DNA from 3 places in the Lysinibacillus sp. NPDC094403 genome. Region 2 is predicted to be linked to each of the others. Evidence: riboswitches for the same ligand, from Rfam matches in the RefSeq annotation. Region 2 holds a riboswitch; each other region holds the start of a gene.
What was found. A riboswitch is a leader RNA that binds a small molecule or an ion and turns the genes downstream of it on or off. The one in region 2 is predicted to bind lysine.
Positions count from the first base shown of each region.

Region 1: it holds a riboswitch for lysine, as region 2 does, so the genes downstream of both, ACQKMV_RS18915 (amino acid permease) here and ACQKMV_RS06670 (transporter substrate-binding domain-containing protein) in region 2, are expected to answer to the same signal.
Region 3: it holds a riboswitch for lysine, as region 2 does, so the genes downstream of both, ACQKMV_RS10835 (aspartate kinase) here and ACQKMV_RS06670 (transporter substrate-binding domain-containing protein) in region 2, are expected to answer to the same signal.

Region 1 covers NZ_JBNNTL010000016.1:3,248-6,511, forward strand. Annotated here, with positions in the region: gene ACQKMV_RS18910 (CynX/NimT family MFS transporter) at 1-1,032, opposite strand, end outside; lysine riboswitch at 1,208-1,384, shown strand; gene ACQKMV_RS18915 (amino acid permease) at 1,471-2,934, shown strand.
Region 2 covers NZ_JBNNTL010000002.1:488,440-491,703, reverse strand. Annotated here, with positions in the region: gene odhB (2-oxoglutarate dehydrogenase complex dihydrolipoyllysine-residue succinyltransferase) at 1-1,068, shown strand, start outside; lysine riboswitch at 1,657-1,843, shown strand; gene ACQKMV_RS06670 (transporter substrate-binding domain-containing protein) at 1,960-2,820, shown strand; gene ACQKMV_RS06665 (amino acid ABC transporter permease) at 2,985-3,264, shown strand, end outside.
Region 3 covers NZ_JBNNTL010000005.1:183,225-186,488, reverse strand. Annotated here, with positions in the region: gene uvrC (excinuclease ABC subunit UvrC) at 1-646, shown strand, start outside; lysine riboswitch at 784-962, shown strand; gene ACQKMV_RS10835 (aspartate kinase) at 1,306-2,532, shown strand; gene ACQKMV_RS10830 (methyl-accepting chemotaxis protein) at 2,657-3,264, shown strand, end outside.

The DNA of each region.
Region 1 (3,264 bases), on a different contig from region 2:
ATCAGCTGCCTCAAAAGCTGTACGGGTACGTAATGTAAAGAACATCATTGCTAATGAGAATGAAGCTCCTCCGGCTAAGCCTAGTAGCACCATCCACTGTATAGCGAGGCTTGTCCATTCCATAACTACTCCGATAAATCCAATTAAGTAAAATGCCGTAAACATTAATACGAGAGGTCGTTGAGATGTCATTTTACTAGCGATAATAGGCACAGCTAAAGCCATTGGGACTTGTGAAAATTGCATGATGGAAAACATCCAGCCTGCACGATCTGCAGCTAATCCTTGTGCCATATATATTTCAGGAATCCAAGCGGCAGTTGTATAAAATAATAATGACTGTAATCCCATAGCCCCTGTCACTGCCCAAGTAACAGGTGATTTCCATAATGGTGTACGTTCTTTCGTAGTCTTAACAGTCGGTTCAGGCTTATTAAATTTCAACTGTGGAATCCAAATTAAGATGGTTAACACTACAAGAACAAGTGCGATTGCCAGTGCACCTTGCCAACCAAGTGATGAATTGGCAACAGGATAACTAATGCCAGCACCGAGTCCAGCTGTCAAATTCATCGACATTGTGAAAAATGCCATAAGCAAACCTACGTGATAGGGAAACTTCAATTTAATTAATCCGGGAATTAGTACGTTACCGAATGAAATGGCTATACCAATTAGCGCAGTACCAAATACGAGCAAACTAGTTGTGCCAAGGGAACGTAGTACAATCCCTAACGCTAAAAGAATAGTTGATAAAAATAATGTTAATTCTAGCCCAAATTTACGTGCAACATTTGGTGCGAATGGTGAAATGATTGCAAATGCTAGTAATGGGATTGTTGTTAGAAAGCCAGCTAGTATATTGGATATGCCGAGATCTTCACGGATAAAGGAAATAATAGGGCCAACAACTGTTAGCGGCATACGTAGTGTCGAGGCAATGCAAATTACGCCGATAACTAGTAATAAGGTTGTACCTTTCCAGTTAATTTTCCTGCTAGGATAAGTATCGGTATGTTCATGAGTAGTCAAATAAATCCCCCCTGTTAGAACAATTATGATTGAACCACTATACCACTTTATCACAACGTTAAAAATAGTTGAAAATTCATAAAATACGGAATATTAATCGTGTTATTGAAATGTCATAGGTCATATGTTAAAATAGAACCCATCATAAATTTAATATTTATATGCCTCATGTTTGTATTGAGGTAGAGGTCGCGGTATTTAAGAGTATACTAATGGAAATGACAAGCATTAGAGATATTAGTTGAAAGGAAATACTGCCGAAGTGTGAGGGGACTTGAAAACCTCATGCTGGGGCTGTCTCCGAAAGGAACAGAACTGTCACGTTTGGACAACGTGTTGCGCTATCATTTTGAAAGAACAGAGGATTTACTTAGCCATCACAGCAACGTTCATGTGATGGCATTTTTTTGCCTCTTAAAAAAGGAAGGAAGCTATATTGTGAGTGAGATAAAAGTCAATCAGCTCGGCCATAAAGCGCCAAAGCTGAAAAAAGAATTAAAAAGCCGCCATATTACAATGATTTCATTAGGCGGTACAATCGGTACAGGATTGTTCTTAGCTAGTGGTGGTGCCATTGCACAAGCAGGCCCAGGCGGTGCATTACTCGCCTATGCATTAATCGGTATCATGGTGTATTTTTTAATGACGAGTTTAGGCGAAATGGCAGCCTATATGCCATCATCGGGTTCATTTAGTACGTATGCTACAAAATTTGTAGACCCAGCTCTAGGCTTTGCACTTGGTTGGAACTACTGGTACAACTGGGCAATTACAATTGCAGCGGAAATTTCAGCTGTCTCATTAATTATGAAATATTGGTTCCCAGATAGCTCATCTGCACTTTGGACTGTTATATTTATCGCTGTAGTTTTAACGTTTAATCTATTATCGGTAAAAAGCTATGGTGAAAGTGAATATTGGTTTGCAATGATAAAGGTTGTAACTGTAATCGTTTTTATTATCATCAGTTTCTTAATGATTTTCGGTATTTTAGGAGGTCAAGCTCCTGTAGGCTTTACGAATTTCTTTATTAGTGATGGACCATTCCACGGTGGCTTCCTTGCTACATTTGGTATTTTCTTAGCTGCAGGATTCTCGTTCCAAGGGACGGAGCTACTTGGAATAACAGCAGGTGAAACGGATGACCCTGGTAAAAATATTCCGAAAGCTGTTAAGTCTGTTTTCTGGAGAATTCTTTTATTCTATATTTTAGCGATTGGTGCAATTGGGATGCTGATTCCATTTACAGACGCACGTTTGCTATCTGAAGATATCGCTGTTTCGCCATTTACACTGGTGTTCGATCGTTTAGGAATTGCCTTCGCTGCATCATTGATGAATGCTATCATTCTAACGGCAATGCTGTCAGCAGGGAATTCAGGGCTTTACGCATCGTCACGTATGCTTTGGCAATTAGCGGTAGATGGACATGCACCGAAATTTTTCACAAAACTAAGCCGTCGAGGTATTCCGATTTACGCATTATTGGCAACTTTAGCTGTAGGCTGCCTAGCATTTTTAGCTTCATTCTTTGGTGATGGTGTGGTCTATATGTGGCTTCTAAATGCCTCTGGGATGTCTGGCTTCATTGCCTGGCTAGGAATTGCATTTAGTCATTACCGTTTCCGTCGAGCGTTCGAGGCACAGGGCTTAGATCCGAAATTGTTACCGTATAGAGCAAAGCTATTTCCATTCGGTCCGCTATTCGCCTTTACGGTTTGTATGATTGTTGTTATTGGACAAAACTACAGTGCCTTTATGGGTGATAAAGTAGATTGGTACGGAGTTCTTGTCTCATATATCGGTATTCCACTGTTCTTACTGTTATGGTTTGGCTATAAAATCAAGCATAAAACAAAAATGCTTCCATTAGAGCAATGTGATTTAAAAGTAGAACAATAAAAAAATTAAACTGTCCTGTGAGCCATAGAAAATGCTCGCAGGACAATTTTTTTAAGTTAAAAAATATTGATGAATTTGTAACCCAGACGTATCATCAAAACACTATAGGTGAACGTTCCAAGCTTTAAGCTCCAAAACCTCGTATCCCCATAATAGCAATCAGCGATCCGTAGAGTATAAGAATAAGCAAAATGATGAGTAATCCTAAAAATTTAGAAATACCTGGTTGTTTTGATTTAATTCCGGATATCCCCCAAAAAATACTCATTATCCAGAGTAGAGCACCTACATAAAAGTAAATCCCAAAAATACCGTTCTTACTTAATAAAC
Region 2 (3,264 bases):
ATTTTAGCTGAAGAAGGCGATACTGTACTTGTAGGTCAAGTTATCGCAGTTGTAGAAGCTGGCGAAGGTGCAGCACCTGCTCCAGCGGCACCAGTTGAAGCAGCAGCTCCAGCTCCAGCAGCGCCACAAGCAGCACCTGCTCCTGTAGCAGCAGCTCCAGTTGTAGAAGAAACTTCTGGTGAGCGTGTAATCGCATCTCCAGCAGCTCGTAGACTTGCTCGTGAAAAAGGTATTGACCTTGCTGCTGTATCTCCAGTAGATCCACAAGGCCGTGTACGTGTACAAGACGTTGCAGCTCATGGTACAGCTCCAGTAGCAGCACCACAAGCAGCTCCAGCAGCACCTAAAGCAGTTGCAGCTGTAGATGAATCACGTGTGACTGTTGAAAAAATGAGCCGTCGTCGCCAAACAATTGCAAAACGCTTACTTGAAGTAAAACAATCTACAGCAATGTTAACAACATTCAACGAAGTAGATATGACAAACGTTATGGCTTTACGTTCTCGTAAAAAAGACCAATTCTTCGAGTCAACTGGCTCAAAACTTGGTTTCATGTCATTCTTCACTAAAGCTGTAGTTGCAGCACTTAAAAAATATCCATATGTTAACGCACAAATCGCTGGTGATGAAATTCACTTAAACAACTTCTTTGATATCGGTGTAGCTGTATCAACTGAAGAAGGTTTAGTAGTACCAGTTGTACGTGACGCTGACCGCAAAAACTTTGCTGAAATTGAAGATTCAATCGCAGACCTAGCGAAAAAAGCACGCGACAAAAAATTAGGTTTAGCTGATCTTCAAGGTGGCTCATTCACAATTACAAATGGTGGGGTATTCGGTTCATTAATGTCTACACCTATCATGAATGGTACACAAGCTGGTATCCTTGGTATGCATACTATCAAAAAACGTCCAGTTGAAGTGAATGGTGAAGTAGAAATTCGCCCAATGATGTACTTAGCACTTTCTTATGACCACCGTATTATCGATGGTAAAGATTCTGTAGGTTTCCTTAAAACTGTTAAAGAACTACTTGAAAACCCAGAAGATTTATTATTAAATTCTTAATTCCTGAGTTTGGTAAAACCCTGCGAACATTGTTTCGCAGGGTTTTTTCTTTTTATATGGAGCATTTATTAAATGCGAGGGAATAAAGAGCTATAGGGACGGAAAGAAAAGCCAGAGTGACGGATGAAGCAATCGAAGCAACGAGAAAAAGAGCTAAAGCGACGGATGAAGTATTCAAACCGACGGATATGTTGTCCCAATGTATGCGAAAGCTTCACAGAAAGAAACGTATAGTGCAAAGGGTATTATCTTTACTGTTCCACAATTTCTTTTGAATTACTAAAGAGTAAGTTATATATTAATTATTTGCGTAATTTCTAGAAAACTAACTCATCATCTCATTTGTTATAAGCGTAACCATGTATATGAGTTGTTTGGAGTACGTATAATGAAGTATGGGCGACTTTACGGACTCTCTTGGCACTAATTATTTTCACCTTTGCAAAAGTGTATATAAGGCTTTAAAAAGGATAAAAAACTCTAATATTGTAATTAATCAGAAAAGTAATAATATTATCTTGACTATTAAGTTAGTTTTATAGTAGTATCTATATATCAATTAAATAAACAAACCTCACTTTTATCCTATTGTGAGGTAGAGGCGCGGTATTTATTAGTTCATTGTTGAGTATAAGCAAGCGAAGACGCAATGGAGAAGGAAATATCGCCGAAGTATAAAAGGAGCTCGTACTTTTATGCTGGGTCTGCAGTGAATAAGTGCAGGACTGTCCTAGTAAATTATTTTCCAGGTTTACTAGGTTGTGCTATCTCGGAATGATGGAATTATAGTGAGGATTTGGGCAACTGTTAAAAAAAGTAAGACCTAAGTTCAGTACTTAGGTCTTTTTTGGTACAGTTGTCTTATTTTTTTACAGAAAAGGGGAATGTTTCATGAAAAGAAAATTGTTGGTATTGATGTTGACCGTAATGACAGCAATTATGTTAGCAGCTTGTGGTGCTGGAGGCAAAAAGGATACGACATCGTCTAATGGAGGTGCAAGTTCTGATACGAAAGAAAAAGGTGTGTTCCGTATCGGCATGGAGGCAGGTTATGCTCCGTTTAACTGGACGCAGCAAGATGATGCAAATGGTGCAGTAAAAATTGCAGATAATGCAGAATATGCTGGTGGCTATGATGTGCAAATGGCGAAAAAAATCGCTGAAGGCTTAGGAAAAGAATTAGTTATCGTAAAATTGGAGTGGGATGGTTTAGTACCTGCACTACAATCCAATAAAATTGATGCAATCATTGCAGGTATGTCACCTACTGCAGAGCGTAAAAAAACAATTGATTTCACTGAAAACTACTATACGTCTGATTTTGTGATGGTCATTAAAGAAGGCAGTAAATATGAAAATGCAAAATCTATCCAAGATTTCTCTGGTGCTAAAATTACATCACAATTAAATACATCTAACTATGAAGTTATCGATCAGATTAAAGATGTAAAAAAACAAACTGCAATGGATAACTTCCCAGCAATGCGTGTAGCGTTAGAAGCTGGAAAAATTGACGGCTATGTTGCAGAACGTCCAGAAGGTATTTCCGCTGCTGCTGCAAACGATAAGTTTACTTATGTTAAGTTTGAACAAGGCTTTGATACTGATATTTCAAATACATCGATTGCAGTTGGTTTACGTAAAGGTGATGCAGATCTTGAAAAAATTAATGAAATTTTAAAAGGTATTTCTGAAGAGGATCGCCAAAAAGTTATGGAAGAAGCAATTCATCAACAACCAGCAGCACAATAACTTGAATGCACGGGCTAACAGCTAGCCCGTGTAATAAATAACAATCTCTCTAAATATTAATAATGTCTTAGCTAAAAGTTTCATAAGATAAAAGAAACAGAAAACGGTAGAGGGCTAAGACGACTGTAACAAACAAGCAACACGACGTTGTTAGGAGGAACATCATGAGTCTGGATTGGATTATTTCTATTGTTGAGAACAACTGGCAAATGTTTTTAAGAGGTGCGTATTTTACATTACTTATTTCAATTAGTAGTACAATTATTGGTGCACTTATCGGATTTTTTATCGGAATTATGCATACCATCAAGGTTCGTAAAAAGGGTGTAAAATTCTATAGCTTAAAGCTCATTAATTTTTTACTAACATGCTATGTTGAATTCTTCCGTGGTACACCAATGATTGTACAAGCAATGGTTGTATTTTACGGATTAGATATGGCAT
Region 3 (3,264 bases), on a different contig from region 2:
AGCCTTCGATAATAGTCATATGCATGGGACAGATGCTGTATCTGCAATGGTAGTATTTATCGATGGAAAACCTGCAAAGAAGGAGTATCGAAAGTACAAAACACGCACTGCTGCCAAGCACGATGATTACGGTGCAATGCAGGAAGTAATCCGTCGTCGATATACGCGAGTTTTAAAGGAAGGTCTGCCTTTGCCAGATTTAGTACTAATTGATGGTGGGAAGGGGCAAATGGAAGTAGCGCGAGAAGTATTAGAGGATGAGCTAGGCCTTGTCATTCCAATAGCTGGATTAGCAAAAGATGACAAGCACAATACGTCACAGCTTCTATTTGGTGATCCGCCTGAAGTAATTACATTGAAGCGCACAAGCGATGGCTTCTATTTACTGCAACGAATTCAGGACGAAGTACACCGCTTTGCTATTACCTTCTTACGACAGCAACACGAAAAGCATGCTATCCAATCTGTCCTCGATAATATAGAGGGTGTTGGTCCAAAGCGAAAACAGCAATTACTTAAGCATTTTGGCTCAGTCAAAAAAATTCGTGAGGCTAGTGAGCAGGCATTACAGGAAGCAGGAATGCCTGCTAATCTAGCTAGTAATATTCACGCCTATTTTCAACAGGAGACATTGTCAAAGGATTAGACATATGCTAAGGTTGTATATAACATTGATCTACAATATAGCAATGTTATATACGATGCCTTAGTTTTTAGTAGTTTCTATTTATACATAAACTAGAAATTTTTTCGCTAAGGTTCAATTAAATACATTCACTATTTAGTGATGATAGAGGTGCAAGATTCAAGAGTAGTGCATTAGAGGACGGACAAGTCCAGTGAAAATGTATGAAAGGGGAGCTTGCCGAAGTAGAGCATCGTTGTTTCCGATGCTTAGCTGGTTTTACATTTAAGAGATGTAGGACTGTCGATTCTAAACGTTTCGGAGAGCTATCACACATGCACAAGTTACTTTTATTGTACATGTTATAAGCAGCTTTCACGTTATGTGAGAGTTGCTTTTTTAGTTCTCTAGAGACAACATTTTCTCAAAGCAATTCTTACTATTATGGAATGATGCCAAAAGATTTTCCGTATAACCCCCGAGAGTAAAAGCTATTAATGCAAAAGTGGATCCATATTAAAATCTGTTCTTGATTAAAAAATTTAGAGCGGAGAACGGTAAGTGCTCACGCCGCTTTGCTTTTGTCTCATGCATGTCCCTGAAAATTGTTATTTTGGTGAAGAACCGCAAAAGTATAGCTACTTTATAATCAACGAAAAGTACGAAGGAGAATGATGAAGATGGCGAGAATTGTGATGAAATTTGGTGGTGCCACATTAGTATCAACAGAGCACATTCAAAATGTTGCTAAAAAGGCGATTGCAGAAAAGCAAAGAGGTTTTGATGTTGTCGTTGTCACTACAGCTATGAGGGATATGGCAAAAGAATTAGCAAAAATGGCTCGTGATCTATCAGACAATGCATCTAAGCGTGAACTAGACGCACTATTTTCAACAAGCTCACAACTATCAAGTGCGTTAGTGGCAATTGCTTTGCAGGAAGAAGGATATGATGCAGTGTCATTAACAGGCTGGCAGGCAGGTATTCAGACTGATGCTATACATGGCAATGCACGTATTGATGAGATTGATGTAAGTCGAATTGACGAGCATTTTACTCAGGGGAAAATTGTAATCGTTGCTGGGGAACAGGGTATCGATAATTTACGGAATATTACGACGCTTGGTAAAGGTGGGGCGGAAACGGCGACTATAGCTATTGCTGCAGCATTGAAGGCGGAGCGCGTAGATATTTACACGAATGTGGATGGAGTCTATACAGCTGATCCAAGTTACGTTGCTGGGGCACAAAAACTAAAAGAAATTTCCTATGATGAGATGCTAGAGTTATCAAACTTAGGATCACAAATTTTACACCCGAGAGCTGTTGAGTTAGCAAAGAAGTTTCAAATCCCGGTTATAATTCGGTCGAGCGAAATAGATACAGTAGGTACTTTATTGAAGGAGGAAGTTGAAATGGAGAAAAATTTAATTGTACGTGGTGTTGCCTATGAGTCAGACGTTATTCGTTTAACGGTTGGCTATGATGCTTATTCTAATGCTTCGTTAGCAGATATGTTCACAATACTTGCAGAGAATCGCATAAACGTCGATATAATCGTACAAGCAATAATTGATGGTTTAAAGCCAACTGTATCATTTACCATTTTGAAAGAGGAGTTCGCCGAAGCATTACGTGTTCTAGAAGATAGCAAATTATCACTAGGGTTTAGTTTTGCTGATTTTGAAATCGGCTTAGCAAAAGTCTCTATAATTGGCTCAGGTATGGCATCTAATCCAGGGGTGGCTGCTCGTATGTTTGATCGTCTACGTCGTGAAGGTATCCCTGTGAAAATGGTAAGTACTTCTGAAATAAAAGTGTCTGTCGTTGTTCCTCAAAACGAAATGATTCGTGCAGCAAATGCATTACATGATGAGTTTAATTTAGAACAAACACTTTACATATAAAATTGAATAAGATGTGTCAGTAATTGGCACATCTTTTTTTGTTTACAACAATTTAATACTTTATCCAATTTTATTATTATATAATAAAATGTGACATGTTTTACCAAGGGAAAGGTGGGTTTGTATGGTCTTATTCGGTTTATTTCAAAAGCCAATGGATGAAACCGTTGAGAAACACAACGATTTAGAAATACAAATTTTAAAAAAGCGAATTCTGGAATTGGAACTAGAGCAGGAAAGCATTGATGTGAAAAATGCGATTTTAGACTTTGTACTAGCGCACATGGAGTTAATTAATTTTCAAACGGCTTTAAAGGTTAAAAATGTCTCAACGAGTGTAGGGGATATTTCTTCGATGAGTGAAGAAATGTCGTCAAATACAGAAGAGATGCTTGCGGTTGAGCAAAATGTAAATGCAAACATTCAAGAAATAAAACAGCATTCATTACTACTTGTAGAGGAAATGGAATCATCCATTACAAAAGGGGAGATAGTTCAGGAGTTGTTGATCAAAGGAGCTCGATCAACAGAGCAGTTGAATGATGAAGTAATTAAAATGGATGATATTAGTAAAAGTGTAACCGGGCTTGCCGATCAAACACAACTACTAGCCTTAAATGCCTCCATTGAAGCCGCACGTGCTGGTGAGCATGGGAAGGGCTTTAATGTTGTCGCGATGGAGGTAGGGAAGCTAGCCAATAGCTCGAAAGGTTCATTGCAAGAAATGACGAA